Regions from separate parts of the Dickeya parazeae Ech586 genome, predicted to be linked through region 3. Evidence: predicted binding sites of a transcription regulator. Region 3 holds the regulator's gene; each other region holds the start of a gene.
The links. Region 3 encodes Fur, which represses iron uptake genes when iron is present. Its sites were predicted from a motif close to ATAATAATGAGAACNACTATCAA; they were not measured.
Positions count from the first base shown of each region.

Region 1: a site for Fur is predicted at 1,958-1,980, ahead of DD586_RS03905 (Nramp family divalent metal transporter). Genes of this name have one in related genera too.
Region 2: a site for Fur is predicted at 3,083-3,105, ahead of ygiD (4,5-DOPA-extradiol-dioxygenase). Genes of this name have one in related genera too.

Region 1 covers NC_013592.1:852,120-858,332, forward strand. The annotation lists gene nadK (NAD(+) kinase) at 82-960, opposite strand; gene grpE (nucleotide exchange factor GrpE) at 1,111-1,698, shown strand; gene DD586_RS03905 (Nramp family divalent metal transporter) at 2,025-3,260, shown strand; gene nudK (GDP-mannose pyrophosphatase NudK) at 3,415-3,999, shown strand; gene tal (transaldolase) at 4,065-5,015, opposite strand; gene maeB (NADP-dependent oxaloacetate-decarboxylating malate dehydrogenase) at 5,445-6,213, shown strand, end outside.
Region 2 covers NC_013592.1:362,756-368,968, reverse strand. The annotation lists gene tolC (outer membrane channel protein TolC) at 1-56, shown strand, start outside; gene DD586_RS01665 (DUF1190 family protein) at 243-974, shown strand; gene DD586_RS01660 (glutathionylspermidine synthase family protein) at 986-2,146, shown strand; gene ygiD (4,5-DOPA-extradiol-dioxygenase) at 2,214-3,002, opposite strand; RNA gene rnpB (RNase P RNA component class A) at 3,178-3,556, opposite strand; gene rsmI (16S rRNA (cytidine(1402)-2'-O)-methyltransferase) at 3,582-4,469, opposite strand; gene DD586_RS01645 (penicillin-binding protein activator) at 4,529-6,213, shown strand, end outside.
Region 3 covers NC_013592.1:1,293,173-1,299,385, forward strand. The annotation lists gene nagE (N-acetylglucosamine-specific PTS transporter subunit IIBC) at 1-170, shown strand, start outside; gene glnS (glutamine--tRNA ligase) at 338-1,996, shown strand; gene fur (ferric iron uptake transcriptional regulator) at 2,081-2,527, opposite strand; gene fldA (flavodoxin FldA) at 2,949-3,476, opposite strand; gene DD586_RS05845 (methyl-accepting chemotaxis protein) at 3,895-5,583, shown strand; gene ybfE (LexA regulated protein) at 5,648-5,929, opposite strand.

The DNA.
Region 1 (6,213 bases), 440 kb from region 3:
TAGTGTCCTGTATGTAACAACAACTGTTATTACATACAGTATAGACTGGTTTTTTGTACAGTAAAGAGGCAATCGCCACTTTCAGAATAATTTTTTGGACCAGCCGAGCTTGCTGCTTAATGTATTGAAATAGCTATAATTTTCTGGGTGAATCAAATTCAGGTGATACTGGCTGCGCTGGATGAGGACCTCTTCACCTTCCTGAACTGGCAGCGCAATTTGGCTGTCGCAACTGATTTCCAGATCCTGGGTGATGTGGGAAAACTTCAGCCGAATGGCACTGCTGCTGTTGATCACCAACGGCCTTGCCGACAGGGTATGCGGGAACATCGGCACCAGCGCAATCGCATCCAGTGATGGGGTCAGGATGGGGCCACCGCCGGATAACGAATACGCCGTGGAGCCGGTGGGGGTTGAAATAATCAGGCCGTCGGAACGTTGGGAAAAGGCGAACTTGTCGTCAATATAGACTTCAAATTCAATCATGTGTGCCACTTTGCCCGGGTGTAGCACCACTTCATTGATGGCGGTGCTACTGCTGTTGGGGTGATTGGCGCGGCACACCTGTGCTTCCAGCATGAAACGCTGTTCGCGGATGTAACGCCCGGCGAGCACCTCGCTGAGTTGCTGCTGGGTGTGGTCTGGGTCGAGGTCGGTGAGAAACCCGAGATTGCCACGGTTGACGCCAATGACGTTGATATCGTAGCGCGACAGCACCCGCGCTGCGCCCAGCATGTTGCCATCACCGCCGACCACCACCGCCAGATCAGCCTGTTGACCAATTTCCGACAGGCTGCCAGTGGCGGCCTCCGTCAACTGCAATTCGCGGGCGATCTGTTGTTCGAGCACGACTTTGTATCCTTGCGCGCGCAACCAGTGATACAGCATTTCATGGGTGGTCAATGCATGTGGGTGACGTGGATGACCCACAATACCAATGCAGTTAAACGCTCTGTTCATTTGGGTGGTTTGTCCTCATAGGCGCACCGGCAGCTCACGGTTTTCGGACCGGTAATCAGACCAATATGTGAGTGGTTCCCTTGAAACCCCGGTTTTGATCCCCATAATAAGCGAACTAGCGAGATGAATGCGAAAAACGCGGAGAATTTCATGAGTAGTAAAGAACAGAAGTCGCCTGACGAGCAAGTCTTGGATCAAAAGGAAGCAGCGCAAGGTCAGCAAGCGGATGCCGTGCCAGAGACGACAGATGTCGCTGACCCGCGTGAAGATCGTATCGCCGAACTGGAAGCGCAACTGAGCGAGCTTCAGCAACGTGAACGTGAAAACGCATTACGCGCCCGTGCCGAGATGGAGAATGTCCGTCGTCGTGCCGAACTGGACGTGGAAAAAGCGCATAAATTCGCTCTGGAGAAGTTTGCCGGAGAAATGCTGCCAGTGATTGATAACCTGGAGCGTGCGCTGGAAATGGCGGATAAGTCGAACGAAGCGCTGTCCGGCATGATTGAAGGGGTTGAGCTGACGTTGAAAGCGATGCTTTCCGCAGTGAGCAAGTTCGGCATTGAGGTGGTGGCTGAGGTGAACGTGCCGTTTAATCCGGACGTGCATCAGGCGATGACGCTGCTTGAATCTGCCGAGCATGAACCAAACCATGTGATGATGGTGATGCAAAAAGGTTATACCCTGAACGGCCGTTTGTTGCGTCCGGCGATGGTCGCCGTGTCTAAAGCAAAAGAGTAACGTCTGTTCGTGCTCCGGGAAGCGGCCAACCGGCGTCTTCCCGGGGTGTCTGTTTTACGGTTTCTTCCCTCGTTTTCCTTCCCGCTTTTCTTACCACTTTCCCCCGTGCCATCTTGTGAAGCAAATTCGTTAGTCCGTTATTTATTGTTCGTTTTTGTGTTTATATTTTGTTAATCTTTACGTGTTAAAACCTGTGTTACTTGCCAGGCAGATGCTTCATTATCATTACCTATCAGAGCAATCATTTCTTTCACTCTAAATGCACTTGATAATCATTATCAACTTTGCGAGAGTAGCAAAACAATAGCGTTAGAAGGGTTACTCATATGCCGGGGAGTCGTGTAGTGGAATCAGTCAGCCGTACGTCAAGAAAGCTTAAACTTTCGCTGATGGGGCCGGCCTTTATCGCGGCGATCGGTTATATCGATCCCGGTAATTTCGCCACCAATATTCAGGCGGGTGCTGCTTACGGGTACCAGCTGTTGTGGGTGGTGGTATGGGCTAACCTGATGGCGATGTTAATCCAGTTGCTTTCTGCCAAACTGGGGATCGCGACCGGCAAGAATCTGGCGGAGCATATTCGCGATCGTTTTCCTAAACCTGTGGTCTGGGCGTACTGGATACAAGCCGAGATCATCGCGATGGCGACGGATCTTGCCGAGTTCATCGGTGCGGCGATAGGCTTTAAGTTGCTGCTTGGCGTGTCGTTGCTGGAAGGCGCGGTTCTGACCGGGATTGCCACGTTTTTGATTCTGATGTTGCAAAAACGCGGGCAAAAACCGTTGGAGATGGTGATCGGCGGGTTACTGATGTTTGTCGCCGCGGCCTACATCGTTGAATTGATCTTCTCTCGTCCTGAATTGGCGTCATTGGCAAAAGGCATGGTAGTGCCAAGTTTGCCGAATTCCGATGCGGTATTACTGGCGGCCGGTGTCCTGGGTGCCACCATCATGCCGCATGTTATCTATCTGCATTCGTCGCTGACGCAGCAGCAAAGTCACATCACCCGTGCTGAACGTTATTCCGCCACCAAGGTGGATGTTGCGGTGGCGATGACTATCGCCGGGTTTGTCAATCTGGCCATGATGGCGACAGCGGCGGCGGCATTTCACTTTAGCGGTAATACCTCGATTGCTGAGCTGGATCAGGCCTATCTGACACTCAAACCCCTGTTAGGGCAGGCGGCAGCAACCATTTTTGGTCTGAGTCTGGTGGTGGCTGGTCTGTCTTCTACCGTGGTGGGAACCCTGGCCGGTCAGGTGGTGATGCAAGGGTTTGTGCGCTTCCATATTCCATTGTGGGTTCGCCGTGTGGTAACCATGCTGCCATCATTTATCGTGATTCTGTGCGGTATGGATCCGACCCGGGTGCTGGTATTAAGCCAGGTGTTGTTGAGCTTCGGTATTGCTCTGGCGCTGATCCCACTGTTGGTGTTTACCGGTGACCGCGATTTGATGGGAAACCTGGTCAACAGTCGCCGGGTACAGAATACCGGTAAGGTCATCGTGTGTATGGTGGTTGCGCTCAATCTGTATCTGGTTGTGGATACGTTACTGGGATAATGCCCGCCGGTTCTCCACTAATTATTGCGCCTCCGCGTGTCGGGGGCGTTTTGTTTTTACGTGTCTGACTTTTTGCTTTCACCGGATGATCACGTGCAATTGGGTGATGCTCGGCCTATTATCTGAAGCTGATTTTTGATACCGAGATACCATTATGTCCGCGCCGATTACTATCGTTGAGAAGAAGCTGTTATCTGATCACTGGTTCGTTTTGCATAAATATGTGTTCGATTTGAAGCGAAAAAACGGCGGTACGGTGCGTCAGATGCGGGAAGTATATGACCGTGGTAACGGCGCGACTATTTTGCTGTATAACCGGGCCAAAGGCACGGTGGTGTTGACCCGTCAGTTCCGGATGCCGACGTATCTGAATGGTAATGAAAGCGGGATGTTGCTGGAGGCCTGTGCTGGCCTGCTGGACGATCAATCGCCGGAGCAGTGCATCCGTAATGAGGCTATCGAAGAAACCGGCTACCGGATTGGTCAGGTGGAAAAGCTGTTTGAAGCCTATATGTCGCCGGGCGGTGTCACCGAGCTGCTGCACTTCTTTGCGGCGGAATACGACGATACGCAAAAACGGACTTCCGGCGGTGGCGTGGAAGACGAAGATATCGAAGTGCTGGAGTTGCCGTTTAGTGAAGCGATGGCGATGGTCAAAGATGGCCGTATTCAGGATGGCAAAACCATCATGTTGTTGCAGCACGCACAGATTAACGGCTGGTTCGCCAACGCTCGTTAACCGTAGGATGCGGTAAATACATCCGGGGCCGACAGGCCCCGTGTCGTTTGGTTATTCCGCCGGGCTTATAGCTGGGCGGCGAGCAGATCTTCCAGTTTCTGTTGGTCTGCGGCAAACAGGCGAATACCCTCAGAGAGTTTTTCTACCGCCATAGGATCCTGATTGTGCTGCCAGCGGAATTCGGTTTCCGACAGTGGTGCTGGCTGATGGAAGCCTTCGGTTGACGGACTGAGCCGACGTTCTACCGGGGCGGTGCTGTTTTTCAACTGTTCCAGCAACGCCGGGGCGATGGTCAGACGGTCGCATCCGGCCAATGCCAGGATTTGTTCCACCTTGCGGAAGCTGGCCCCCATCACGATAGTGCGGTAGCGGTGCTGTTTGTAGTACTCGTAAATACGTCGTACGGACAGTACGCCGGGGTCCTGTTCTGCGTTGTAGTCGGCAGAAGGCTGTCGGGCCTGATACCAATCGTAAATACGACCAACAAACGGCGAAATCAGATAGACACCCGCTTCGGCACACGCGCGAGCCTGGGCAAATGAGAACAGCAGCGTCAGGTTGCAGTTTATCCCTTCTTTTTCCAACTCTTCGGCGGCACAGATCCCTTCCCAGGTGGCGGCCAGCTTAATCAGAATACGCGAACGATGGATGTCCTTTTCCTCATACATCGCGATCAGTTTGCGGGCTTTCGCCACACACATGCCGCGATCAAACGACAAGCGGGCATCAACTTCGGTGGAGACTCGCCCAGGAATGCTATTGAGAATTTCCGTCCCGATGTTGACCGCCAGGCGGTCGCTGGCATTGATGAGCTGTGTTTCTTTCGAGCCACCTTGCTTTCGGGCATACGCCAGTGCATCAGCAAATAGCGGCTGATACGCGGGCAGGCTGGCGGCTTTCAGAATGAGTGAGGGGTTAGTGGTAGCGTCCTGCGGTGAAAAGTGGCGAATCGACTCGATATCGCCGCTGTCTGCCACTACCACAGTGAATTGTTTCAATGCGTCTAGCTGGTTCATGGCTTGGCTCCCTGAAGAGAAATTTAGCGGGATCACACTGCAGGATTCTGTGGTGGAATGACATGCGTTTTTTCTGATTGCGCAGCCATCGACAGAGGTGACCCCGTCATGCTGTAACACTGGCTAAGCATAGCTAATCTATACGCCATCTGCCGTCATTTTGGATAAATTGAGAGGTGAATGGCGTTTTGTCTGGCATTTTCTTCTTCATTTTGCCCGGTGCATCACGGGGCGGTATCGCCGGAACGGCCGTTGTTGCAGGCGCGGGGAACGTATGTCGCTGAGTGATTTTCACTCTCATTAATTAACTATATTAAGCGGTATTCCGGTGCGGATTTTGTAATGCTTCATGGTTTCGCAAATGACAGACACGATAAACTGGGTAGCCCACTACCCTACAAACAAAGCAAGAAGACAAGGTAATTAGCTATGGATGAACAACTCAAGCAAAGCGCACTGGACTTCCATCAATATCCGGTGCCGGGAAAAATCCAGGTCTCCCCGACGAAGCCGTTGGCAACTCAGCGCGACCTGGCGCTGGCCTACTCACCGGGCGTTGCTGCGCCTTGTCTGGAAATTGCGCAAGACCCACTGGCCGCTTACAAATACACCGCGCGCGGTAATCTGGTGGCGGTGATCTCCAACGGTACCGCCGTGCTGGGGCTGGGTAATATCGGCGCACTGGCCGGTAAACCGGTGATGGAAGGTAAAGGGGTACTGTTCAAGAAGTTCTCCGGCGTTGATGTATTTGATATCGAAGTGGATGAGCAGGATCCTGACAAGCTGATCGATGTGATCGCCGCACTGGAGCCGACTTTCGGTGGTATCAACCTGGAAGACATCAAGGCCCCGGAATGTTTCTATATCGAGCAGAAACTGCGCGAGCGCATGAAGATTCCGGTATTCCACGACGACCAACACGGCACCGCTATTATTTGTACCGCAGCGGTACTCAACGGGTTGCGTGTGGTAGAAAAACAGATTGCCGATGTCCGGCTGGTGGTTTCCGGCGCGGGCGCGGCATCGATTGCCTGCCTCAATCTGCTGGTGGCGTTGGGCCTGAAGCGTGAAAACATCGTGGTGTGTGATTCCCGTGGTGTTATCTACAAGGGCCGTGAAGCCAATATGGCAGAAACCAAAGCGGCCTATGCGATTGACGACAATGGCAGCCGGTCACTGGCGGATGTTATCCCGAATG
Region 2 (6,213 bases), 930 kb from region 3:
CGCCTGCGGTTTCCACACCGGTCGCCGCTAAAACTACCACCAAAGCCAGACCGTAATCACATCACCAGGGGAACCAGAACAGTTCCCCTGGTTTTGCTTCTTTGCAGCGCGCGCACTGTTGCTTACCCGCCGCTGATGCTTTACAAGCCATTCCCCCTTCTCCTATGCTTAAGCGCGTCTTATATCTGCATACTTATTATTAACATGATGGGCATGATGCCCTGTTTCTCTGGGATTAACCGATGAAAAGAACGTCAGACATTAACCACGCGCGTTTTCGTAAACGCTGGGGTTACCGTATTGCTCCAATCGCACTGGCCGTCAGCGCCACGTTTATTCTTTCTGGTTGCGAGAAAACCGACGAAACCGTTTCGCTCTACCAGAACGCGGATGATTGTTCACGCGCTAATCCGTCCATGAAGGACCAGTGCTCGACCACCTATAACAATGCGCTGAAAGAGGCGGAAAGAACCGCGCCCAAATTCGCGACCCGTGAAGAATGCGTGGCGGCGTTCGGCGAAAGCCAGTGCACTCAGTCAAGTATAGGGGGAACCACGACGGCCAGCGCAGCGCCACAGCAAAGCGGCAGTTTCTGGATGCCGCTCATGGCGGGATTCATGATGGGTAAGCTGATGGGCGGCAATAATTTTACTCAACAGCCAGTGTTCCGCCCGAATACCCCCAATAGCCCGGCCAACGGCAGCTATGTGGATGCCAGCGGTAAGAGTTACGGCTCCACCACCGGACGCACCATTACCGTTCCGAAAGACGCCATGACGCCCAAACCGACGTCCAGCATTACCACCACACGTGGCGGCTTTGGCGATACCGTGAACCGGCTCAACAACGCACCGGCGGCTAACATGACTGATAATCGGGATAAATCCAGCAGCACTGCTGGCAGTGCTGCTGGTACCGGTACGCGCTCAAGTAGCGGCAGTGAAACCCCAATTCGCCGCTCCTTCGGGGGATAAGGTCGCCAGCCATGAAACGTATTGCGATTAACGAACGCCCGAACTGGCGGGAAAAAGCGGCCGAATATGGTTTTCAGTTCCACACCCTGTATGGCGAGCCCTACTGGTGTGAAGATGCTTACTACCAGTTTACGCTGGCGCAAATTGAAGAGCTGGAAGAGACCACCGCCGAGCTAAACCAGATGTGTTTGCAGGTCGTCGATAAAGTGGTCAACAGCGAGGCACTGTTGACCAAATTTCGAATTCCCCGCCATACCTGGGACTTCGTGCGCAGTTCATGGCTATCGCGTCAGCCAGCGCTCTATGCGCGTCTCGATCTGGCTTACGACGGCAAAAGCCCCGCCCGGTTACTGGAAAACAATGCGGATACCCCAACGTCATTGTACGAATCCGCCTTCTTTCAGTGGATCTGGCTGGAAGATCAGATCCAAGCCGGTCTGCTGCCGTCGCACGCGGACCAGTACAATAGCTTGCAGGAAAAGCTAATCGAACGTTTTGAATACCTGCGTACCCACCACGGGTTCGGCGCACTGTATTTCACCTGTTGCCGGGATACAGAGGAAGATCGGGGAACGGTGCAGTATTTGCAGGATTGTGCACAGGAAGCGGGGATCCCGAATCAATTCCTGTATATCGATGAGATCGGTTTAGGGGATCGTGGGCAATTTACCGATTTGCAGGACAACACCATCAGTAACCTGTTCAAACTCTATCCGTGGGAGTTCATGCTACGCGAAACCTTCTCCACCAAACTGGCGGACGCGGGAGTACGCTGGCTGGAACCGGGCTGGAAAAGCGTGCTTTCCAACAAGGCGCTGTTGCCGATGTTATGGCACATGTTTCCTAACCATCCCAACCTGCTGCCGGCCTATTTCACCGAAGACAATCCACCGGCTATGAATGACTACGTGGTCAAGCCGCTGTTTTCGCGCGAAGGTGCTAACATCCAGATTTACCGGCAGGGTCAGCAAGTCGCTGCCGTAGATGGCCCCTATGGCGAAGAAGGCTCTATCGTGCAGCAATTCCACCCACTACCGCGATTTAATGATAGCTATACGCTTATCGGCAGTTGGCTGGTGGGCGATATCCCTTGCGGCATCGGGCTACGGGAAGACAGGGAACTGATCACTCAGGATTTATCCCGCTTCTATCCGCATATCATTCTGGATTAACGCCAGAGCGCTGCTGCACAACCACAGGTATCGCGCTGACACGCGATACCTGTTTTCGGCCGGTGACTCACCCTACCTGCACGGACATCATGCTGAGCGACCCCATCACAATGCCGTCCGTCGGTGTCGATATCGGCTCCTGACTATTCCAACTGCCCAGAACATACAGCAATGGCAGAAAATGATCCGGCGTCGGGTTAGATAGCGCGGCGTCATTGTGTTGCATGAAATTCACCAGTGGGTGTTCCGCGCCATCCCCCTGCCAGCTCAGGTTACTGCGAACAAAATCGTTAAACGAGGTAGCCCAGCTATAAGGAGAACCGTCACCGCTCCACTTGATCATCCGCAGGTTGTGCACCACGTTGCCGCTGGCGACGATCATAATGCCTTCATCCCGCAACGCAGCCAGTTTACGGCCCAACTCATAGTGGTAAGCAGGCGGCTTAGTACCATCGACGCTGAGCTGTACAACCGGGATATCCGCTTGCGGATACACCTTAATCAGTACCCCCCAGGTGCCATGGTCCAAACCCCACTCCTGATGATCCGCGTAGACCTCAACGGGCGACAGGACTTCTTGTACCCGTTTCGCCACATCAGGGGCTCCAGGAGCAGGGTAGCGGGTATCGAACAATGCCTGCGGGAAGCCACCGAAATCATGAATCGTTCGCGGCTGACTCATCGCCGTTACCGCCGTCACGCGGGTATACCAGTGTGCAGATACCGCTACTATTGCCTTCGGGCGTGGCAGGGTTTCGCCCAGTTTACGCCAGGCCCGTGTGTATTCATTGTCTTCCAGCGCATTCATCGGGCTCCCGTGGCCCAGAAACAGTGCCGGCATCCGGGAAATGCTCATAACGATATCCTTAGTAACAGTGTGGGTAGCGAGTACCGATAGTGACTACTTTACCCCTCCTGTTTCGTCGATACAGTCGGATAACCATGATGATGATTGTCAATAAATTTGACGATTTAGCCGTATCACCGGAGAAAGACATAAAAAAACCCCGCCGATTGGCGGGGTTCTGAAAGAGTGAAGTTGACCGATAAGCCGGGTTCTGTCGTGGACAGTCATTCATCTAGGCCAGAGCTCGCGCGCTGGCTCAAGCAGCCTACCCGGGTTCAGTACGGGCCGTACCATGTGAACCCCTATTTGGCCTTGCTCCGGGTGGAGTTTACCGTGCCACGGACTGTTACCAGCCGCGCGGTGCGCTCTTACCGCACCCTTTCACCCTTACCTGATCCCGCTTGCGCGGGCCATCGGCGGTTTGCTCTCTGTTGCACTGGTCGTGGGTTTCCCCCCCAGGCGTTACCTGGCACCCTGCCCTATGGAGCCCGGACTTTCCTCCCCTCCGCCCGTCTCCCCCTGACGGAGGACGACGACGAAGCGGCGACTGTCTGGTCAACTTCGGCGCGGATAATAGGACAAATTGTCCTACTTGTCATCTTCCGATGCACCGTCACCGTTTTCTTGTTCCAACCCATAACGGTAAAGTGCGTTCTTTTTCACGCCATGAATCTCTGCCGCCAGCGCCGCCGCTTTTTTCAGCGGCAATTCTGCCCGCAACAATTGCAGGGTGTGCAACACCACCGCGGGCAACGCGTCTTCATCTGGCTGATGCCCTTCCACAATCAATACCATCTCGCCTTTACGGCGGTTCTCGTCTTCCTGTACCCAGGCCAGCAACTCCCCCACCGGCGCGCCGTACAGCGATTCCCAGGTTTTGGTCAGTTCCCGTGCCAGCACCACGTAGCGATCCGCCCCCCACACCTCAACCATATCCTGCAAGCTATCCAGCAGCCGGTGGGTTGATTCGTAGAAAATCAGCGTACGCGTCTCTTCCTGCAAATCACGCAATGTGTCTTTACGCGCTTTGGTTTTTGCCGGCAGGAACCCTTCATAACAAAAACGGTCCGATGGCAAACCAGCGGCAGACAGCGCCGTGATCGCCGCACACGGCCCCGGCAACGGCACGACACGCACGCCAGCCTCACGGCATCGCCGAACCAGGTGGTAACCGGGATCGTTAATCAACGGTGTACCCGCATCCGACACCAGTGCGATACTCATGCCTTGCTGCAGTCTGTCCAGCAATTGTTCTGCCTTTTGCTGCTCATTGTGGTCATGGAGTGCGAACAAGCGCGCATTAATGGCGAAATGTTGTAACAATAAACCAGTATGCCGGGTATCTTCTGCTGCAATAAGATCAACCTGTTGCAGTACCGTCAACGCTCGCTGCGTGATATCCGCCAGATTGCCGATAGGCGTGGGAACAATGTACAGCGTGGAGGCGGAAATCTGAGCTTGTTGGTCTTGATTCATTGTTTCATCCGGTTTGCCGATTTAATATTGAGCATCGTTAAAACATCACTGGATACAGTATGCTTCCGTTAAATTCTGTCCGTACCCATGCAGGTCGTCTGGTTCCTGTCATGCTGGCGGCTCTGTTTCTCGCTGGCTGTCCCAGCCAGGCCCCACAAGGCACCGCGCCCCAACAACGCGTGGAGAGCAAAGCCGGCGCATCTTCCGACTACTACCTGCAGCAGATGCAGCAAAGTGGTGATGATAGCAAGGCTGACTGGCAATTACTTGCGATTCATGCCCTGATTCAGGAAGGCAAACTCCCGCAAGCGGGCAACCAGTTAAGCGCATTGCCGTCGCAGTTAAGCGACAAACAGCGCCAGGAGCAACGTCTGCTGACAGCTGAACTGGCCGTCGCGCAGAACGACATGAACGCGGCGAACACCACGCTGGCACAGCTGGACGTGAAATCGCTCTCTCCTCAACTGCAGGAACGCTACTACCAGACACAAATCAACGCCGCTCAGGGGCACTCGTCTCTGACGCTGATCCGTGCCTATATCGGACTGGAACCGCTGCTACAAGGGGATGCGCATCAGCGCAATATAGACCAGACCTGGACGGCATTGACCCAGTTGACCCAGCAGGATCTCGGTTCGATGGTCATCAACGTCGACGAATATACCCTGCAAGGCTGGTTGGATCTGCTGAATCTCTGGCAGACCAAAGCACAGGTCCCGGCTGATCTGCAAGCTGCCATCGCAGACTGGAAGAAACGTTATCCACGCCACCCGGCGGCTAAACAATTGCCGTCACAGTTAGGCGGTACCCCGCCAGCGGCAGCAACAGCGCCTGCCGGCGAAACCGCCCCTGCGGGCAGTAACGCTATCGCGCTGCTGCTGCCGTTAAACGGGCAGGCACAGGTCTTCGCGAATGCGATTCAGCAAGGTTTTAGCGCGGCCAGAAGTGGGCAGGCGTCGCTGGCGATGCCTGCACAACCCGCCCAGATAGCGCAAGCGGCGAATACCGCCACTGCAGCAGCTCCCGGAGCGTCAGCCACCCCGACCCCCAATAGCACGATGCCGTCTACCCCAGCAACCTCTGCGCCAGCACCTGCTGCTACCGCCACGGCAACCGCTATGCCGATGGCAACGACGGCGTCAGCCAGCACGATTCCAGTGAAAGTCTATGACACCTCTAATCAGCCGCTGGCCAACGTGATAGCCCAGGCGCAAAAAGACGGCGCGACGACTATCGTGGGGCCGCTGCTTAAAAACGAAGTGGAACAGTTACCGAGACTCAACCCATCACTGAATGTGCTAGCGCTTAACCAGCCGGAGCAGGTCCAGCCGAATCCCAACATCTGCTATTTTGCGCTGTCACCAGAAGACGAAGCGGCCGACGCCGCCGAGTTCATCCACAAACAGGGTAAGCAACACCCGCTGATTCTGGCACCGCGTGGTAATCTGGGTGACAGGGTGGTGGCCGCCTTCGCTAAATCCTGGCAACAGCAGTCAGGCGGCGTGGTCTTGCAACAACGCACCGGCGGCGTGTATGACCTGAAACAGGCGATCAATAGCGGCGCTGGCCTTGCGCTCAATGGACAACCGGTGATAACCGCCACATCGGCGCCGTCATCGTCTACCACCGTTGGCGGTCTGACTATCCCGAATCAGGCACCGCCAATCGCTAACGTCACCAGCGATGGCAACGTGGATGCGGTGTATATCATCGCCACGCCTGATGAGCTCACCCTGATCAAGCC
Region 3 (6,213 bases):
TCACTCGCTTGCGCCTGAGCGTGAAGGATTCGAGCCTGGTGGACGAATCAGCGGCACGTCAGTTAGGGGCCGCGGGTGTGATTCGTCTCAATAAGCAAAGCGTGCAGATTGTGGTTGGCACTCAGGCGGAGAATATCGCCGCCGCCTTGCGTGAGGTTTCACAGGAATAATTCGGCTGGCGTCATTATCGCCGTCTGATATCGATAAACGGAGCGCGCCTGCAAGCACGCTCCGTTTTTTTATCTTGAATTTTCATGAAACAAACGGTTGTTTCCCAGCGTGGCTTGTTGGATCATTAGTGGTTAAGGGTTGTTTTTTCGCATTTGAGGAACCAAGCATGAGTGAGGCTGAAGCCCGCCCAACCAACTTTATTCGTCAGATCATTGATGAAGATCTGGCTACCGGTAAACACGACAGCATTCAGACGCGTTTTCCTCCAGAGCCGAACGGCTATCTTCATATCGGCCACGCTAAATCCATCTGCCTGAACTTCGGTATCGCTGAAGATTACAACGGCAAGTGCAACCTGCGTTTTGATGATACCAACCCGGTAAAAGAAGATATCGAGTACGTTGAATCCATCAAACATGACGTTCAGTGGCTGGGTTTTTCCTGGAGCGGCAATGTTCGCTATTCGTCGGACTATTTTGATCAGTTGCACATGTATGCTGTTGAACTGATCAATAAAGGGTTGGCATATGTCGATGAGCTGACGCCGGAACAGATTCGCGAATACCGCGGCACGCTGACCTCTCCGGGCAAAAATAGCCCGTACCGCGATCGCAGCGTTGAAGAGAACATGGCGCTGTTTGAAAAAATGCGCAACGGCGGTTTCGCCGAAGGTGCTGCTTGCCTGCGTGCTAAAATCGACATGGCATCGCCATTTATCGTGATGCGCGACCCGGTGCTGTATCGCATCAAATTCGCCGAGCATCATCAGACCGGCAATAAGTGGTGCATCTACCCGATGTATGACTTCACCCACTGCATTTCCGATGCGCTGGAAGGTATTACACATTCGCTGTGTACGCTGGAGTTTCAGGATAACCGTCGCCTGTATGACTGGGTGCTGGATAATATCACCATTCCTGCTCACCCGCGTCAGTACGAGTTTTCCCGCCTGAACCTGGAATACGCGGTCATGTCCAAGCGGAAACTGAACCAACTGGTGAGTGAGAAGATCGTCGAAGGCTGGAACGATCCGCGCATGCCGACCATCTCTGGTTTACGCCGCCGTGGTTATACCGCCGCTTCTATTCGTGAGTTCTGCCGCCGTATTGGTGTGACCAAACAGGATAACACTGTGGAAATGGCAGCCCTCGAGTCGTGCATTCGTGATGACCTCAACGAAAATGCACCACGCGCGATGGCGGTGCTGGATCCGGTGAAAGTGGTAATTGAGAACCTGCCGGAAGGTCATGAAGAATGGCTGAGCATGCCCAACCATCCGAATAAACCAGAGATGGGAACACGACAGGTTGCCTTCAGTCGCGAAGTGTACATTGATCGCGCTGATTTTCGTGAAGAAGCCAATAAGCAGTACAAACGTCTGGTGCTGGGCAAAGAAGTCCGTCTGCGTAATGCGTATGTCATTAAGGCTGAACGCATTGATAAAGACGAGCAGGGTGTGATCACCACGATTTACTGCAGCTGTGATACGGAAACCCTGAGCAAGGATCCGGCCGACGGCCGTAAAGTGAAAGGTGTGATCCACTGGGTATCTGCTGCTCACGCGTTGCCAGCGCAGTTCCGTCTGTATGATCGCCTGTTTAGCATAGCTAACCCTGGCGGAGCAGAGGATTTTCTCTCCACCATCAATCCTGATTCACTGAGTATTGCTCAGGGCTTTGTCGAAGCCAGTTTGGGTAATGCTGAGGTCGAAAAAGCCTATCAGTTTGAGCGTGAAGGGTATTTCTGCGCGGATCGCGTTTATTCCCGTCCTGATCATCTGGTATTCAACCGGACGGTGGGATTGCGTGATAGTTGGGCGGGTTAATCGCTGCCTGATTGGGACGTTAAGATAAAAATAAAACCGCCTCGGCGGTTTTATTTTTGCTCAGAATTAATAGAGAAGGCTCAATCAGCGTTCGTCGTGCGCGTTGTCGTCTTCACGGCAGTCGCCGCTACTGCAATGGCCATACAGATACAAACTGTGGTTGGTGAGCTTGATGCCATGCTTCTCGGAAATTTCACGCTGGCGCGCTTCGATAGACTCATCGCTGAATTCAATCACCCGACCGCAATCCAGACAGATCAAATGATCATGGTGGTGTTGCTGGGTGAGTTCGAAAACGGATTTGCCACCTTCGAAGTTGTGGCGGGTGACAATGCCAGCATCGTCAAACTGGTTGAGCACACGGTAGACAGTGGCCAAACCAATCTCTTCCCCCATATCAATCAGCTTCTTGTATAAGTCTTCCGCGCTGACGTGGTGGCATTGAGGATCCTGAAGGACTTCCAAAATTTTCAGTCGTGGAAGTGTGACTTTCAGGCCGGCCTTCTTTAATGCGGTGTTGTTGTCAGTCATGCGGATTTAGTCCTGTTACGTGCTTTATCTGGGAGGCTATTAGCCTAGTATCATCGGTCGGCGTAAAAAAGGTCATGTGTCTCAATTATAGAACCGCACCATCGAAATGAAAACTACGGAACTTTTACAATATGGTTCAGGTTAACGTACTGTATTCAGAGTAGTTATCGATAAGGAACAAATTGTACGCCAGGATTTATCATTAAACATAATCCGGCTGAGCGAATGACATTGTACCTTGTCAGGATGAAAAGTTAAAAAAATGTATCACTGATTGCGATAGGTTTTATCTATCTATGGCTCTCATTATCGATTTAGCCATCGATTTACCTGTTGAGATTTACCTATCGATGTTTACTTATCGATGGTGATATGGCCCCGACTACATTGGCACCAGCGGTGCATCAGGGCCACGGGTGAATCAGGCCAGTAAGGCTTTCAAATTCAGCTCTTCGCTGATTTGCTTGACCCAGGTGGATACGCGTTCGCCGGTCAGTTCTGGCTGGCGATCTTCATCAATAGCCAGGCCGATAAAGTGATCGTCATCCGCCAGGCCTTTTGAGGCTTCGAAGTAGTAGCCTTCTGTTGGCCAGTGACCAACGATGTTTGCACCGCGCGGTTCGATGATGTCGCGAATGGTGCCCATGGCGTCACAGAAGTACTCTGCGTAGTCTTCCTGATCACCGCAACCAAAGATAGCTACTAGTTTTCCAGAAAAATCAATCTCTTCCAGGGTTGGGAAGAAATCATCCCAGTCACATTGTGCTTCGCCGTAGTACCAGGTCGGGATACCCAGCAGCAGGATGTCAAAGCGCTCCAGATCCTCTTTGCTGCTTTTGGCAATGTCGTGCAGTTCGGCGACGTCGCTGCCCAGTTTTTGCTGGATAGTTTTAGCAATATTTTCGGTATTACCAGTATCACTGCCAAAAAAAATGCCTATGAGAGCCATAGATTAAATAACCTCTTGATTCCTAAGGGTATGGTGCTTACGTCACCCACTATCCGTTAATAATAGCAGACACTGTCTGACGGATAAACGTGTATCTGTGGCTGCCTGCAGTCGTGCTGTAAAAACAATTAATTGATTCTTTTTTAATCGCCTTCTTAATGTTTTTTTAATTTTTTTTAAATACGATATTCTCACAGATAACTGAAAATATGGGCAATTGGTTAAATATCTAATTTTTATTAGTTTTTAAAAAAACAGAAAAGACTAAATATTCTTATAGTTTTGACGATGACGGAACATGGTGCTTTATTGAATGTAAATGTGCAGCAATGTTTCTTACAAAACGAGAGACTTTCTCATTACATAAGTCAAAACAAGCCTTACCTCCTCGATCAATAGCTCGTTTATGGAGTCAATTATGCAATTCCTAAAAAATATTGCCATTCGCACTGCCATGTTATGGGTGCTTGGCATCTTCTGTGTGTTATGGATTGCGGTCTCGCTCTACACTATGTATTCGTTCAAAACCATGAACGAAACATCTAAAACCAGTGCTTTGCTGGTTAATAATATGAATTTGGTTAATACCGGTAATGACCAGTATTTCCGTATGGTAACCCGACTGGCACGTGCGATTGATTATCGGCAGAGTGGCGATGATCAGAAGGCAGATGAACAGCAAAAATCATCACAGGCTGCGCTGGATCTACTGAAATCTAACCTTGAAGCCTTCAAAAAGATTGATCATGTCGGCATGTCGCCGGAGCTGGTGGACGCGGTAACACGTGACTGGAGCAACCTGATTACCCAAGGGGTTGAGCCGATGTACCAGCGTGCGGTGGACAAAAAGTTCGATGAGTACGACAAGTATGCCAAAGACATCGTGCCCGCCTTCAGTCGTCAGTTCAATGTCTCGTTCACCAACTTCAACAAAGCCGGGTCAACGATGTTCGTCGATGCCGGCGACCGGTTGGAAAGTATTACTGCTGTCGGACAGAATATTTTGTTGGCAGGGCTGGTGGCTGGTTTGTTGATGCTGTTTATGACCGATCGCTATCTGGTCGCGTGTTTGACTCGCCCACTCAACGATCTGCGTGAACACTTCCAGGTGATTGCGGCTGGCCGTCTTGGCAAACCGATTCTGGATTTTGGTAACAACTGCGTAGGTAAACTGTTCCCGCTGCTGCGCGATATGCAAACCAGCCTGGCGAACACCGTGAGTACCATTCGAAGCAGTGCGGATTCCATTTATCAGGGTGTGTCGGAAATTGCATCCGGCAACAACGACCTGGCGGCCCGTACCGAGTCGCAGGCAGCGGCATTGGAAGAAAGTGCGGCCAGTATGGAACAGCTGACATCGACCGTGAAACAGAATGCGGAAAATGCCAGCCACGCCAGCCAACTGGCTCATCAGGCTTCTACCACGGCTAGTAAGGGGGGGGCACTGGTCGACAATGTTGTGAAAACCATGGCGGAAATCTCCGGTAGTTCGAAGAAAATCGCTGAGATTACCAGTGTCATTAATGGCATCGCTTTCCAGACCAACATTCTGGCGTTGAACGCAGCGGTTGAAGCGGCTCGCGCTGGTGAGCAGGGGCGTGGATTCGCGGTGGTGGCCGGTGAAGTAAGAAGCCTGGCGCAACGCAGTGCGCAGGCGGCCAAAGAGATTGAAAATCTGATTGCCGAGTCGGTTCGTTGCGTGGATAACGGTTCCTCGTTGGTGGCTGACGCAGGCAGTACCATGAGCGAGATTGTGAAAGCGGTAACCAATGTGACCGAGATTATGTCGGAAATCGCCACCGCATCGGATGAGCAAAGTAAAGGTATCGCTCAGGCTGGCCTGGCGATCACGGAAATGGATGGCGTGACTCAGCAGAACGCCGCGCTGGTGCAGGAGGCCTCTGCCGCGACTCGCTCACTGGAAGAACAGGCGATGGTGCTGACCGAAGCGGTATCTGTATTCCGTCTGTCCGAAGAACAGGCATCCGGTCTGCCGCCAAGACGCGACCGTCAGGCACCGGTTAAAGCCGTGGCGGCCCCGGCTGCCAAAGCATTGCCTGCTGCGACATCAGCGAAGAAAGGCAGTGATAATTGGGAAACGTTCTGATGTATTGAGGACGTCAGGCGTCATGGATGACGCCAGCACTATGTAGTTGTGTTGTAGTCGTGTATTAGTCTTGTTGTTCTGCCAACTGTGCCAGCAGCATCTGTTCTATCAGTTCACTTCGGCTGATGTTTTTTTGTTCAGCTAGCGCATTGAGAATCTCTACCGCTTCACTGTTAATTTTCAGCTCGACACGGCGAAGACCCCGCACTTTGTCACGCCGCAACTGGTTGCGCTTGTTGATCCGTAACTGTTCGTCACGCGAGAGCGGATTGGTTTTCGGCCGCCCTGGCCGACGCTCATTCGCGAACAGATCCAGCGTGGTGCGATCCGTTTGTTCTTTTGCCATAACTAATGGTACTGCAAGAAATTCGGCCAAAACGCCGCGTTTGATCTCGGAGGCTCACCGCCGGGATTATCTGGTGCTTTTAGCAACTCAGGCCGCGTTTTGATGAAATGTGGTTAACGATGCAAGTGGCCATACAGCCATCCCTCATACTGAGCGCGCCATAATACCCCAGCCGTTGCGGTGGCGACAACGTTTACTGGGGCTAAGACTCAATTAAGGCTTAATTAAATCAGGCTATAAGACAACCCCTTTGCCTGCCGGGCGGACTATCGTCTCGTTGCGCC